3 regions of the Oceanobacillus sp. FSL K6-0127 genome follow, and region 1 is predicted to be linked to each of the others. Evidence: riboswitches for the same ligand, from Rfam matches in the RefSeq annotation. Region 1 holds a riboswitch; each other region holds the start of a gene.
The links. A riboswitch is a leader RNA that binds a small molecule or an ion and turns the genes downstream of it on or off. The one in region 1 is predicted to bind S-adenosylmethionine.
Positions count from the first base shown of each region.

Region 2: linked by a shared signal. The riboswitch ahead of MHH64_RS17930 (LLM class flavin-dependent oxidoreductase) and the one ahead of MHH64_RS04655 (MetQ/NlpA family ABC transporter substrate-binding protein) in region 1 are both predicted to bind S-adenosylmethionine.
Region 3: linked by a shared signal. The riboswitch ahead of MHH64_RS00760 (iron-containing alcohol dehydrogenase family protein) and the one ahead of MHH64_RS04655 (MetQ/NlpA family ABC transporter substrate-binding protein) in region 1 are both predicted to bind S-adenosylmethionine.

Region 1 covers NZ_CP150287.1:938,227-943,520, reverse strand. Annotated here, with positions in the region: gene MHH64_RS04665 (pyridoxal phosphate-dependent aminotransferase) at 1-545, shown strand, start outside; gene MHH64_RS04660 (PPC domain-containing DNA-binding protein) at 854-1,363, opposite strand; SAM riboswitch class I at 1,513-1,623, shown strand; gene MHH64_RS04655 (MetQ/NlpA family ABC transporter substrate-binding protein) at 1,714-2,535, shown strand; gene MHH64_RS04650 (ATP-binding cassette domain-containing protein) at 2,831-3,847, shown strand; gene MHH64_RS04645 (methionine ABC transporter permease) at 3,849-4,511, shown strand; gene MHH64_RS04640 (enoyl-CoA hydratase-related protein) at 4,709-5,294, shown strand, end outside.
Region 2 covers NZ_CP150287.1:3,633,152-3,638,445, reverse strand. Annotated here, with positions in the region: gene MHH64_RS17950 (Stk1 family PASTA domain-containing Ser/Thr kinase) at 1-205, shown strand, start outside; gene MHH64_RS17945 (hypothetical protein) at 377-703, shown strand; gene MHH64_RS17940 (LLM class flavin-dependent oxidoreductase) at 770-2,143, opposite strand; gene ssuE (NADPH-dependent FMN reductase) at 2,178-2,729, opposite strand; SAM riboswitch class I at 3,111-3,217, opposite strand; SAM riboswitch class I at 3,345-3,451, shown strand; gene MHH64_RS17930 (LLM class flavin-dependent oxidoreductase) at 3,539-4,591, shown strand; gene MHH64_RS17925 (alpha-L-glutamate ligase) at 4,610-5,294, shown strand, end outside.
Region 3 covers NZ_CP150287.1:161,170-166,463, forward strand. Annotated here, with positions in the region: gene MHH64_RS00750 (GntR family transcriptional regulator) at 1-473, opposite strand, end outside; gene MHH64_RS00755 (N-acetylmuramoyl-L-alanine amidase) at 806-1,603, shown strand; SAM riboswitch class I at 1,694-1,813, shown strand; gene MHH64_RS00760 (iron-containing alcohol dehydrogenase family protein) at 1,899-2,999, shown strand; gene MHH64_RS00765 (MetQ/NlpA family ABC transporter substrate-binding protein) at 3,025-3,837, shown strand; gene MHH64_RS00770 (pyridoxamine 5'-phosphate oxidase family protein) at 4,015-4,437, opposite strand; gene MHH64_RS00775 (ATP-dependent DNA helicase) at 4,508-5,294, opposite strand, start outside.

The sequences.
Region 1 (5,294 bases):
CAATTGGTTTTGACGGGAATAAACCAATTAGCTTTTTGGAGGCAGAAGGTGCAAAGGATGTTGGAATTGAACTTTATACGCTTTCGAAAACGTATAATATGGCCGGCTGGCGTGTCGGATTTGCAGTAGGCAACAAGGAAATGATAGAGGCAATTAATCTATTACAGGATCATTTATTTGTTAGTATTTTCCCAGCTGTCCAGCATGCTGCAGCTGTCGCGTTATCAGATGACCAAGCATGTGTTGAAGCGTTAGTTGCACTTTACGAAGGTCGCAGAAATACATTAATAGCTGAATGTCAACGAATCGGCTGGGAAGTCGAGGCTCCAAAAGGATCCTTCTTTGCCTGGCTGCCAGTTCCGGATGGTTTTACAAGTGAAACATTCGCTGATTTTCTGCTAGAAAAAGCAGATGTGGCAGTAGCTGCCGGAAATGGTTTCGGATCATTTGGTGAGGGGTATATCCGAATTGGCTTGCTCGTTGAAGAGCAGCGTATCAAGGAAGCTATTCAGCGTATTGAAAAACTTAATATTTTCCCTAAATAACCAACTCATAAAAGGTGATCGTAAAGTTATAGCTCGATTAAGATCCCCTTTTATGGTTCATTCTTGTTCGGCCACTGAGGCTGGGACAAAAGTATTTTTATGAAATAAAAACCGAACATGATTGGTGCAAATAACTCGCTCTGGAAATATAATTCGCGCATCCAGTGGTGGCTGGTGATCCCCCCTTGCGCTATCGCACTACGGTGTCTCACCTATGCCTTACCTCCCGCTGGAGTCTACGTATAATTCCTGCGCTAAGCTTATGCATCGTTCGTCTTTAACATTAAACACTTTTGTATGTCCCAGCTTCAATTTTTCGATAGGTTATACGTCACGTTCTTTCCATGCTCTACAGGATAAAACTGATTCCCGCCTGTCTCTTCATCGTACTTTCGATTGAAGCTCATCCCTTCAATAGCCGTAAGTACAAGGTCTACTGTAATAACGGGGTTTTCCCCTTTTACAAGATGACCGCCGAAAACATTTCCTTCTTGATCACACATCGTACCGTGAAAGTGAATATCATAGTCACCATCACGCTGACATACAACCCCAGTCCCTTGTAAAAACTCAATTGGTCCTTGTCTTACCTGCAAATCTCCATAGCCAGCACCAACTTTTGATTCACTATTTGCTATTAAATATAAATAACCGGCTTTCTTAAAGCTGCCAAAACAGCTGCTGATTACAGCCGATTCAATATCATTTTCTTGACATAGCCGCTCAATTCCGGTTAGAAGATCCGTTTCTGCTAATAACCTAGCCGCAAGAACTGTTCCTGCTTTCCCTTTTGCAAAATGTGCACGACACAATGACACAATTCATCTCTCCCACTCACGAAACTGAAAATTCTAATTATCTCAATAATAAGGGGAGTCCCAAAAGAAATGCAAGAATAAATAAAATAAGTATTGACTGAATTAGAATTATACGTTAATTTAAATAAATAGAATTGAATAGACTACATCTCTTATCAAGAGTAGCTGAGGGACTGGCCCGATGAAGCTCGGCAACCTTTTATGTTACAGCATAGAAAGGTGCTAAATCCTGCAAAACATAACGTTTTGAAAGATGAGAGAGGACCTCTGTATATATACAAGCCTCTCTTTCTTTTAAAGAGAGGCTATTTAATTATCAGCAAGTTTACTATATTACAGGGGGTAACAAAATGAAAAAATTTGGAATTGTGTTATCAATTATTTTATTAGCTGGAGTACTAGCTGCTTGTGGTAATGACGCCTCTGGCAGCACCGACGCACTAAATGAGGATAAAATAGTGGTTGGTGTTACTGCTGGTCCGCATGAACAAATTGTAGAAGCTGCTGCTGATGTTGCTGCTGAAAACGGACTTGAGGTGGAACTAAAAGTATTCTCTGACTATGTCCTACCGAATACCGCATTATCTGAAGGCGACTTAGATGTGAACAGTTATCAGCATGAGCCATTCTTAGATCAATTTAATGAGGATCATGGGACAAGTTTAGTGCCGGTTGGTAAAACTATTTTAAACCCAATGGGTGTTTACTCTGAAACATATGAGAGCATCGATGATATTCCGAATGGTGCAACATTTGGCCTTCCAAATGACCCAACAAACGGTGGTCGCGCACTATTTATTTTGGAAGAAGCCGGGATTATTACGTTGGAAGAAGACAAGAAAGAGACAGCTTCCATTCATGATGTTGTAGATAATCCGAAAAACCTGGAATTCATTGAATTAGATGCAGCACAAATTCCAAATCAACTTAGCGAAGTCGATGCAGCTGCAATTAATACGAATTTCGCTTTAGGAGCAGGTATTAGTCCAAAAGAAGATTCAATTCTATTAGAATCCACCAATTCTCCATATATAAACTATATCGTTGTACGTGCTGAAAATGAAAATGACCCAGTCGTTAAAAAATTCGTTGAAGCATACCAATCTGATGAAGTGAAAGCATTTATTGAAGAAGAATTTCAAGGCTCTGTAATTCCAAGCTGGGATGAATAAGTAAATAAAAGCGGAAGCGCCCGGTTATCGACATACCGACTGTGCCCCGAACTTTGGGATGGTTCTGCCTGTCGAACATTCTTACGGAGGAGATTCACTCCAAAGTATAAGATGATCTATGACTTTCTCTTCTATGGGCGGAAGTCAAGTTCATCTAAAAGGAAACATGCCCCTTTAGGCGTATGCCGATGTTAGGCGTAGAAATAATTCAGCCAAATTTTATACTTCAGTATTTTAACAAAAGAATGTTGCGACTACTGGAGCAGCATTCTTTTTCGAAAGGAATGTAGGTTAGATGATCAAATTAGAAAACATCACGAAAGTTTTCCCATCTAAAAATGGGGACGTAACAGCTGTAAATAATGTTAACCTTCATGTTAAAAAAGGAGAAATCCACGGCGTAATTGGTTATAGTGGTGCGGGGAAAAGTACATTAATTAGGCTTGTCAATTTACTTGAAAAGCCTACGAACGGAAGTGTCTCAATCAACGGAACCGAATTGACCTCCCTGCCACCAGAAAAACTGCGAAAGACGCGGCAGAAGGTTGGAATGATTTTTCAGCACTTCAATCTATTAAAAACTGCAACAGTTTATGACAATATCGCAACTCCATTAAAACTTCTTGGCTATGATAAACAGGAAGTGAAGAAGCGTGTTGAAAAATACTTGAAGATTGTTGATTTAGCAGAAAAGCAAAACAGCTATCCTTCTCAACTATCTGGTGGGCAAAAGCAACGGGTCGCTATTGCTAGAGCATTATCACAAGAACCAGAAATACTTCTCAGTGATGAAGCAACAAGCGCTCTTGACCCAGAAACAACAAACTCGATTCTCGACTTGCTTCTAAAAATTAATGAAGATCTCGGAATAACGATTTTACTTATTACCCATGAAATGAATGTAATCCAAAAAATATGCGATTATGTGTACGTGCTTGAAAAAGGTGAAGTCATCGAACAGAGCTCAAGCATAGAACTGTTCACCAACCCACGTAAGCATACGACGAAGAAATTCTTAGATACCATTTCCCAACGTAAATTATCAGCATCACTTATTTCTCAATTGAAGCTGAATGGCACTGTTACAAGACTTACATTTATCGGTGAAAACACAGGACAGCCTCTACTTTCACAGGTAAGTCAAAAATTTAATGTGGAACCAAATATTCTAACGGCAAACATTATGGAACTAAAGAATGGCATCGTTGGAAACTTAGTCATTCACCTTGTTGGTGAACCAGAACAAATCAATGCATCCTTGCAATTCCTAAACGAACAAGGTGTCGCAACAGAAGAAGTGGAGGGAGAATAACATGGAAGCATTCATCCAAGAATGGCTGCCAATTATCGGGCAGTCTGTCATTGAGACTTTCCAGATGGTCATTATTTCATTGTTTTTTGCAATATTAATTGGAGTTCCATTAGGAATTCTCGTAGTCCTTACACGCCCTGGTCAAGCATTAGCAAATAGATTTATCTATCAGCTGCTCAACTTATTCATAAATGTTGTTCGTTCGATCCCATTTATTATTCTATTGTTCTTTATTTTACCATTCACAAAATTCCTAGTAGGAACAACGATTGGTGTACAAGGGGTAATTGTTCCGCTTGTTATCTACACAGCACCATATATAGCAAGGTTATTAGAAACATCCTTGTTGGAAGTAGATAACGGTATAATCGAAGCATACAAAGCGATGGGTATTAAAACAAGGCAAATTATTTGGAATGTGATGCTCCGTGAAGCACGCCCTTCCATTATTTTAGGATTAACAATTGCAACCGTCAGCCTAATCGGGGCTACTGCAATGGCTGGTCTTGTTGGTGCAGGTGGACTTGGGGATCTGGCATATCGATTCGGCCATTTACGATATGAAGTTGATGTTATGTATGCGACTGTCTTTATTCTTATTATTCTCGTTCAAGGAATTCAATCGCTTGGTAATAGACTCGCAGCACGTTTGAAAAAAGATTAGTATAGCAGGTTCAAAAGGTCCGGTGAGAATGATGCATCGAGAACAAGGAACTTCGACGCACAGGACGTCCTAATGTCGGTGTCGCAGCAAAGCTTTTCGATGGGCTAGTAATCACAGCCCCAGTACATTGCGACCTTAGCCGATTTCGGACCTTCTCATCCTCCTTTTTGAACACACACTACTTGGAGGTTTTTTGCATGTCAAATGATCTTTATATTGAAAAACATGGTGCGATTGCAACGATTACTATTAATCGCCCTGAAAAGAAGAACTGTTTTTCACTCGCTATGTTCCAAAAATTAGAAGTATTACTAGATGAACTCAAACAAGATAACGCCATAAATCTCCTCATTGTCCGTGGTGTTGATGAAACAGCTTTCTCTGCAGGCGCAGATATTACAGAATTTCTAGAAGTTCGTTTACATGCAGAAAAGGCAAAAGCGTATAATGACTTTGCACTAGGGGCAATTGAAAAGCTATATCGATTTCCAAGACCAACAATTGCCATGATTCAAACGCTGGCTATCGGCGGAGGTCTGGAGCTTGCTAATGCATGTGATTTCCGATTTGCAACGTCAGGGAGTAAGCTCGGGATTACTTCTGCAAACATCGGTATTGTGTATAATCTGACAAGTACAAAACGACTATTTAATTTAATTGGTCCTTCTAAAACAAAAGAATTGCTTTATACAGCAAAGCTGATCACCGCAGAAGAAGGTAAGGAAATTGGCTTAATTGACTATGTATGTGCTCCTGAGGAAATTGAGGAAGACGTTTCTAATT
Region 2 (5,294 bases), 1.8 Mb from region 1:
AGTGAAAGGTACCGTCGTGGACATGGGTGTATTTAATGAATTTGTTCGGATGACTTATACGGTTGAAATCCGTATAAGCAATAATGCTTCGGCAGCACCGAATCCGTCCGATTACTTTGAGGATGCACCGGAAGATTATGTAGTCGGTGGCGGACCGGAACAATCTGTGGAAAGTGATGAGAGCGATGAGGTTTATGAGAAATAAAAGCAATATTATTTTAGACTGAGAAGCCTTTAAAGTTATAATGGGAGTACTATCATTTATAGGGATAGTGCTCCTGTTTTTAATTTCCATACAAGAGAATTGAATCTAAATGTATATTTTCATAAAAAACGGCAGAAATTATTTAATGACTTTAAATTAGTGGGTGAATTGATGAAAAAATTGATTTTTGCAGTGGTTCTTCTCCAAGTAATTGTCCTAGCAGTGTCATATAATACAGTGAATGCAGAAGTAATAGAGCATGAGAGTAATGATAAGGAATCATCACATCATAATTGGGTAGAATATAGTACGGATACAACTGTATTGGAAGTAGGTTCTCATGAGGGTTCGTATATGAAAAACCTCCTTAGATATTCATATGTATGTGATATTTCTCATAAAATAAAAACAGTTGTTTATTACTGTGATGAACATGATCATACGAAATCTGAAACATTTTTGGAAGAAGTAATACATAGTGAGGAGCACAGACATTGAATGGTAAACTCACCAGTAAAAAAGCATGCCTATAATGAAATGGCATGCTTTCCTTTTTAGTTATTACTACTTTACAAGCAAGTGTTTTTTCCTTCCAGGATGCGTGTCAAGGAGCTTATCGCCTTTTCCAAATAAGTTATCTCTTAAAGTACTTCCTTCATATTCGGTTTGAACAAGTCCTCTTTCTTGTAAAACAGGTATAACGAGCTCAACGAAATCTTTAAAAGACCCTGGAGTAATGGCATATGCGATGTTAAATCCGTCTATACCAGCTTCGTTGACCCATCGCTCCATCTCATCTGCAATCTGTTCGGGAGCGCCAATTGCCGTTGCTCCCATTCCACCAATACCAATTGTTTGGATAACATCCTCTACTGTTGATGGTCGATCAGGATGGATTTTTGTGAAATTTTCAAGTGCGGACCGAATCGAATCATTTTCGATATAACTGATTTCTTGATCCTTTGCGTACTGGGATAAATCGACTCCAGTCCACCCACCGAATAGTGCTAGTGCACCTTCTGCACTTATATATTGTTGATAGTCTTTATATTTTTCTTTAGCCTCTGCTTCTGTTTTGCCAACAATCGGTACAAACATCATAAGAATTTTTATTTCTTCTTTGGATCTTCCTGCCCGTTCGATATCTTCTTGCAGTTTATCCACGGTTGCTTTTGCTGTTGCAATCGTTGGTGCGCCAATGAAAACAAGCTCCGCATTATTAGCAGCAAAAGCACGCCCCTTTTTGGATGCGCCCGCCTGATAAAGAACAGGGGTCCGTTGGGGAGAAGGCTCACATAGATGAGCACCAGGGACCCGGTAATATTTTCCTTGATGGTTAATATCATGAACTTTACTTGGATCTGTAAAAACGCGATTTTCTTTGTCAAGCTTTACCGCATCATCTTCCCAGCTTTCTTCCCAAAGCTTATAGCAAACTTCCAAATATTCCTCCGCAATATTATAGCGTTCATCATGATTAATCTGATCTTCTAATCCCATATTAACAGCTGCGCTTTTTAAATAAGAGGTAACGATGTTCCAGCCAATACGTCCATTTGTTAAATGATCTAACGTACTGATTTTACGAGCAAATGTGTATGGATGCTCATGTGTCACAGAAGCAGTAATTCCAAAACCCAGATGCTTTGTCACTGCTGCCATGTATGGAACAATTAGAAATGGATCATTAACTGGTGATTGCACACCATTTCTTACTGCTGCATCACGGGATTCACCATATACATCATAGGTCCCTAATACATCTGCAATAAAGACTGCATCGAATCTTCCATTTTCTAATGTTTTTGCAAGCTCAGTCCAATAGGCACTATCTTTGTATCGATGCGACTGATCATCTGGATGTGTCCATAGTCCAGGTGATTGATGTCCCGGAGTATTCATATCGAAAGCATTTAAAAAAATACGCTTTTTTGTCATATTATTTCTCCCTTTTTATTATTGAATAGCATCTTTAGTACGTAACAACTTCTCTAGCAACTGGATTATTTATAAGCTGAACAAAGTAAAAGAGTTGTTTTTTTGTTCGTTGTAAAATATCTTCATCAATAATTGGAAGGGGATTTTGCTTATCAATCTGTCTATCCAATAGGTAAAGACCTTTTAAATTATGTGCTTTTAATGTAGCAAGAACTGGCTTTAACGTATATTCGACAGCAAGTAAATGGGAGGGACTTCCACCTGTCATAAGCGGTAGTACTGGCTTATGTTTCAAAATATCCTGTGGCAATATATCAATCAAAGCTTTTAGCACACCGGAATATGCTCCTTTATATACTGGTGATCCGACGATTAGTCCTTTGGCATGTTGGATTTTGACTGCAATTTCTTTAACAGCAGTACTATTGAAATTTCCTTGAAATAAATCTTCATATGGTACATCTTTTACAGAAATATGCGTTACTGAGAATTGCTCACCTTCTAATAAAGTACCTAAATATTTAAGCACCTGCTCAGATCTTGAAAACTCAGAAGGACTTCCGGATAGAATTACAATCTCGCTCATGTAAACATTCTCCTTTAGCTTTTTATTTGTACTCTACGAAACACTGGTTAATATTAGACTTTTGAGAAACTGCACTAATCTGTAATGATGGATTGGTACGTATACTCGCTACGGAAACACACTACGCTTTATTCGGGTGACCCGTGAACCTTTTTGAACTGTCGTTTTTGAAGTCTCACTATGGCTCCGTCCCCCGGCAGAAGTCACTGTTTGTTTCCACCGCTAGTGCTAGATCATTGTGTATATTTAGCGGAATTGCTCATACCAAAGCAGTTAGTTCACAGTTTAAATTTAGTTGACAGGTACTAAATATTTAATACGAGTAAAAAACCCCCTTTTCTTCTAAAAAGAGAAAAGAGGGTACACTACATCATTTATCAGCTCTTATCTCTCAAGAAAAAATCTTGCTGGAAGTAGCACCTTTCTAAAATAATTAGTGGTTGCTGAAGCGTCATAGGGCCAGTTCCCTCAGCTTCTCTTGATAAGAATTTTCAATTGTTGGATATATTCTAATATATCAAATCATATAAGTCAACTAAGAATTATAAGAATTAATTGATTGACATTTCTTAAGTTTTATATTATTATTCAACCAACAACTTCATTATTTGATTTATCTTATCACGAGAGGTGGAGGGACATGGCCCAAAGAATCCTCGGCAACAGGTTCATTTAAGAATACTGTGCTAATTCCATCAAGCAGACTGCTTGGAAGATAAGAAGAGCATACATACATAATATGTAAAACCTCTATTCTTATCCTAGAATAGAGGTTTTTTGTTGAACAGAAGTTAGGAGGAGATGGAACAATGAAATATGGGTTTTGGTTACCGATTTTTGGTGGATGGCTAAGGAATGTAGAGGATGAAAATATGCCACCAACATTTGATTACGCAAAGAAAGTCATTCAACACGCTGAAACGTGGGGTTATGATACAACGTTAATAGCTGAATTATATTTGAATGATATTAAAGGGATTGAAGCCGATTCTATTGAAGCATGGACAACTGCCGCAGCACTGGCAGCTGTTACCGAGAAAATGGAAATTATGACCGCTGTCCGACCGGTATTCCATAACCCGGCGGTAACTGCTAAAATGGCCGCAAATATTGACCAAATTAGCAATGGTCGATTCACTTTAAATGTTGTCTCTGGTTGGTGGGAGGAAGAGGCCAAACAGTATGGTGGAGAATTTACAGAGCATAATGATCGCTATGATCGTACAAGTGAATTTTTAGAAGTTTTAAAAGGATTATGGACGGAAGAGACATTTTCTTATGATGGAAAGTTTTATAACATTAAAAATACAAATTTATCACCAAAGCCAGTTCAACGGCCAAATCCAATTTTATATGCTGGTGGTGAGAGTGAAAAAGGAAAGCAAGTTATTACAGCTTATTGTGACGCATATGTGATGCATGGCGGAACGGTGGAAGAAGTTAGGAATAAAATTGAAGATATGAAGAGACGTAGAAAGAAGGCTGAAAAAGAAGCATTGCAATCATTTAGTATGGCTGCCTATGTTATTTGCAGAGATACGGAGGAAGAGGCACAGGAAGAATTACACCGTATTACGACAGTTAAAGATGCAGCAGGCTATGCAGGTATGAAAGATTTTACAACGAAATCAGAGCTTGAGCAACAGCTTAAATTGCAAGATTACTCAGTATCAAACCGGGGATTGCGTCCGAATCTTGTTGGCACACCGGAACAAATTGCAAAGCGAATTTTAGCTTATGAAGCAGCCGGAGTAGATCAACTATTATTACAATGCTCTCCACAGCTTGAAGAATTGGAACGCTTTGCAAAGCAAGTAATGCCTAAGGTTGAAGAATTACGTAATACATTAACGAATATCTAAGTTAGGGGAGAATTATAAATGAGTAAAATATACGTTATCCATGAAAATAATGAGTGGACAGAGCATTTAATTAATCGATTAAAAGAGCTTAATTTACCTTATGAAGATTGGTTGCTTGATAATGGTACGGTTGATCTTAGTGCAGCACCTCCAGAAGGGGTTTTTTACAATCGGATGAGTGCTTCGTCACATACCCGTGGAAATCGGTTTGCACCAGAATTAACGAATGCTGTACTCGCGTGGTTAGAGCATCATGGAAGAACTGTAATAAACGGCAGTCGTGCACTGCAGCTTGAAGTAAGCAAGGTTCTGCAATATCTTGAGCTTGAAAAGTATGGTGTTAAGACACCAAAGACAATTGCAGCTGTAGGGAAAGAAAATATTTTACAAGCAGCAGAAGCTTTTAAAGGGAAGAAGTTTATAACGAAGCATAATCGTGCAGGTAAAGGCTTGGGCGTTCAATTATTTACTTCCATAAACGCACTGCAAAAATATGTGGAAGGGGAGTCGTTTGAAGAGCCGGTTGATGGCGTTACGTTACTTCAAGAGTATATTGAATCTCCGGAGTCCTATATTACGCGATGTGAGTTTGTTAATGGAAAGTTCCTTTATGCTATGCGTGTGGATACATCAGAGGGATTTGAATTATGTCCGGCAGATGCTTGCACAATCGATGATCTTTTTTGCCCGGTGGGTGAAGAAA
Region 3 (5,294 bases), 780 kb from region 1:
GTTTGTATCATGCCATTTAAGGAATGCCATAATTGAATAAGTGACTGATTACTTGTCATACCTACTAGTAACGCATGAAACTCCATGTCTGCATCAACATTCCTAATTTGACTATCGAAAGAATCCTGCATTTGCTGGATGTAGAGATAAAGTAGATGTTTATCTTTTTCTAGAGCTTCTGGAGATATTTGTGTTAGGGCATGCTTTTCTAATAAAATACGACTATCATATAAATTCCTAATATCCTCAATATCAAACTTCCCTACTACTGTCCTACCATTTGAAAGTCTCTTAACCAACCGCTCAGCTTCTAATTTTGAAAGAGCTTCACGTATAGGTCCCCTGCTCACATTTAATTCGCTTGATAATTGGGATTCCTTTAAGTGTTCACCTTCCTTATATCGATTTAACATAATTTCTTTACGCAAATAAGCAAGTACTTGTTCACTTACATGCATTTTCCCTATATTCATTACTACATGCAGGCCTCCTAACAAATAAATAAATTGAATATTCTGTAATGTAGACAGTTTACAATTATTAATTCATATTGTATTCGCTTACTTTTATTATGTCAATAATTATTTGAATATATTTTTTATTCTGCTCATTAGTTTATCCAATAAATTAAATCAAATATTACCTCCCCAAATCTACATTCACATCGATTGTAGTTTTGAAAAGAAGTACCATAAGCAAACGAGAAAAAGACGGAGGTGACAAAAATGGATTTTAACTAAGACAGTGTTGTTTGTCCAATTCGATTTTTCTTATCAACCATACGTTATATTAGGAGGAGATTTTAATGAAACTTTATTTAGACCCAGGTCATGGCGGAACAGATTCCGGTGCTACTGGAAATGGAATACAAGAAAAAGATGTTGTTCTTGATATCGCGTTGCGAATACGCGATCTGCTAATTGGAAACTACAGTAATGTTAGTGTTCAAATGAGTCGTACTGGAAACACAACAAAAAGTCTCGCCCAACGAACAAATGAAGCAAATGCATGGGGTGCTGATTATTTTCTATCTATTCATTGTAATGCATTTAACGGCTCTGCTGATGGCTATGAGGATTTCATTCATAGCAGCCTTTCAGATAGTTCACAGACTGCTAGATATCGAGACATTCTACATGCAGAAATAATTAAAGTTAACGGATTACGAAATCGTGGTAAAAAGAAAGCTAATTTCCATGTATTACGTGAGTCGTCCATGCCAGCAATGCTAACGGAAAATGGTTTTATCGACCATAGTGGAAATGCAGCTTTAATGAAACAGAACGCATGGAAGCAGCGAGTAGCAGAAGGGCATGTCAACGGACTAGCGAGAGCATTTAACCTGCAAGAAAAAAACGGAGGTCCTGGTACCGGCCAACTGTATAAGGTTATTGCTGGTTCCTTTAAATCAAAAGCAAATGCAGATGATCGTGTATCTTTCCTAAATTCTAAAGGCATTCAAGCTTTTGTAGAACAGGTTACGATTTCAGGTGAAACTTGGTATCGCGTTCAGGCTGGTGCATTTACAAACAGGACAAATGCAGAGAATCATTTACAGGTTGTCCGCAACACTGGAATCGATGCATTTATTATCATCCAGTAAATATATAACAGATTTAGTATGAATAAATGAAATCAATTGACTTTTCAACCAATAGATTATAAGATATATGAAATAACAAATTCATAAACACTCTTATGAAGAGCGGCGGAGGGACTGGCCCGATGAAGCCCGGCAACCATTCCAGTTAAATTCAACTGAGAATAGGTGCTAATTCCTGCAAAATACAATATGTATTTTGGAAAATAAGAGGATGGTTACTTGTCAAGTATATCCATGCCTCTCTTTTTTAGAGAGGCATTTTTATTTTCCCGAAATACGATAAGGAGACGCTCAGATGACAACAGCAATTGTGAAAGGCGCACCAGGACATTATCGAATCGGAGAAGGCATTTTAAAAGAGTTACGTGTACTTCTTTCAGAGTTAGGCGTGAAGAAAATACATATTCTTAGCGGCAGGAAGGCATGGAATGCTGCCTTTCCTTATATACCAGAGGAGCTTGATCGTTCAAACATCACGTTTGTGGAAGGACATTGTACGCTTGAGGCTGTCGAACAATTCGCAACTTCATTTCAACATGATGGGGTTGATGCAGTAATCGGTATTGGCGGGGGGACAGCACTCGATCTCACTAAAGCCTCAGCTGTAAAAGCCGGGATTAAATCCGTACTTATCCCAACAATCGCAGCTACCTGTGCAGCTTGGACACCATTAAGTGTATTTTATCAAGCTGATGGTACCCATTCACACTATACCGAGTTCCCAGTAGCAAATACACTCGTGCTGATTGAGCCAGCTATTATTGCTGGTGCGCCACCTGAATACTTGAAGGCCGGTATTGGTGACACACTCGCTAAATATTATGAAGCAGATGCTTTAGTTCGATCCTTTTACAAGGATAAGGATTTACCTGTTTGGCTTCAGATTTCTCAATTCTCCGCAGCTTTGTGCAGAGATATCTTACTAAAGGATGGAAAAGAAGCACTAGAATCGGTATCCAATAAAAAGGTATCGGATGCACTCATACGCGTTATTGAAACAATTATTATGACTGGTGGCATGGTCGGCGGATTCGGGGAAAAGGCCGGAAGAATTGCTGGTGCACATTCCGTCCATAATGGATTAACAGAGGCTAAAAGCATCAAGCAATTTTTACATGGAGAAATCGTGTCCTATGGTATCTTAGTTCAATTGGCTCTAGAAGAAAAGGATGAAGAGCTAAAAAGACTATTAGCAGTATATGATGATTGGGGGCTTCCAGCATCATTAAATCATTTATCCATTGACGCTCGAGACGAGGAACTATTGCAACGTATTATTAAGAAAACATTACTGCCTCAAGAATCGATTCATTTAATGGCGGAAGAAATTACAGAAGATACATTAATAAATGCCATTCTCAAAGTAGAGAGGCTAGCAGTTCCAACAACTAATTAATCAACTTTAGAAAGAGGGATACATAATGAAAAAATTACTATTCACAGGATTACTTGCATGCATGTTGGCAGTACTTGCCGCATGTGGTGGCGGCTCAGATGAAGCAGAAGGATTATTGGAAGACGGTAAATTAAAAGTCGGTGTAACATCAGGACCACATGAACAAATCTTAGAAAAGGTTGCAGAGCTTGCTGAAGAGGATGGCCTAACAATTGAATTAGTTTCTTTCAGCGATTATGTCATGCCAAATGTTAGTTTATCTGAAGGCGAGCTTGATTTAAACAGCTTCCAAACCGAGCCATTTTTTGACCATATGAATGAAGAACGCGGATTAGATTTAATTAAAGTTGCAGATACGGTTACATTCCCGATGGGGATTTACTCAGAAGGTGTAACAGATGTAGCAGATCTCGAGGACGGCGCCCGTATCGGTCTTCCAAGTGACCCGACAAACAGTGGACGTGCATTACTATTGTTTGAACAAGCAGGTTTAATTAAAATAGAAGAAGGTCTTGGCGTAAATGCAACGGTAAATGACATTGCTGAGAACCCAAACAATTATGAATTCATCGAGCTTGATCCAGCGCAAATCCCGCGCCAGTTAGGTGAAGTTGATGCAGCTGCCATTAATTCAAACTTTGCCATGGATGCAGGTCTCGTACCTGGTGAAGACTCAATCTTTATTGAACAGGATTCTACATTTGTAAACTTAATCGCGGTTCGTGAAGAAAACAAGGATGACGAAGCTGTACAACAGTTTATCGATATTTACCAATCCGATGAAGTAAAACAATTTGTTGAGGAAACCTTCCAAGGCTCAGTTGTTCCTGGATGGTAGGAGGAACAAAACGGAAGTGCCCAGTTAGCGACGTACAGAGGTGAGAGAAGTCCAGCTACAGCTTTAGCGCTGGAGCTGGACGTGACTGTTCGTGCAGCTAAGTTATTACCCATAGTATTAACATTTAAAAGTTACCAGGCTAACTAAAAAGGCTGACAATAATGTTGTCAGCCTTTTTTATATGTCCATCTCTTTAGGAGATTCTCCCTTTTTATTCATTAACCGAATTCCAATCGGATCGATTTCCAAAATAGCGTAGTTAGGATCATCCGGTCCCTCAAAATATAGTTTCATATCATCATTCCAAAATTTCTTTTTCAGGTCATCCGTATCGTTTAAGGATACCTTCCCTTGATATTCTACATATTCATCACCAAATCCATCGCCTTCATAACCAATTAAAATATGTGTAAATGGATTTTTCTCAATTTCTTCTGTTTTATCGGCATCTTTATGCGTCGGTGTGTAAAGCTTCAAACCATCATGAAAAAATGTCATATACCTAGAGTGTGGTTTATCGTTCTTCACCGTTGCCATCGTGCCTGTATGACTTTCATTAAGGATTTTTTCTACATTTGCTTTAATCTCTGATTGACTCACAAGTATACACTCCTTTTTATCGTCTGCTATAAGTAGTGTTCCTTTTCTGGCCAATATTAAACATCCTGCATTACCGTTCAATTCTAAAATGTTGCCATTCAAATGGAAAGAGGGCTTGATACTTCCTTTGTAGAAATCGATCATCGATTAAAGCGATTGTTCCTTGGTCTGATTCAGATCGGATTAATCTGCCCCCCGCCTGAAGCACTTTATTCATTCCAGGAAAGACATAGGCATAATCATAGCCATTTCGACCAATCGAGTTGAAATAGTCCTTGATAATATCTCTTTCCAATCCAATTTGCGGCAGTCCAACACCAACAATAATGACACCTTGAAGCCGTTCTCCCTTTAAATCTACCCCCTCAGAGAAAATGCCGCCCAGTACCGCAAAGCCAATAAGCTTTTCTTCCGTATCCGGCATAAAAGCTGCCAAAAATTCCTCCCTATCCGTTTCAGACATGCCTACCGTTTGGACAATCGTCTTTACATGTGGTGCAAACTGTTGAAATGCATCATGTACAGCTTCCATGTAATGATAGGATGGAAAGAAAACAAGGAAATTTCCAGACTGCTTCGTAATAAGATTCTCCACAAACTGAACAATTGGTGTCATTGTACGCTCGCGATCGCGATACCTTGTCGACATTGGCAGAATAATTACCTCAGCTTTTTCACGATCAAATGGAGACGGAATTGCTGTTACGTAATCTTTTTCAGTTCCTCCCAACAAGGTTTTATAATAATCCGCAGGTGTTAGCGTAGCTGAAAAGAAAATCTTTGAGCGGTAGCCTTTTCCCATCTTGTTAATGAGATAAGATGGGTCGAGGCAGAATAGCTTCAATCGGACATCGCTT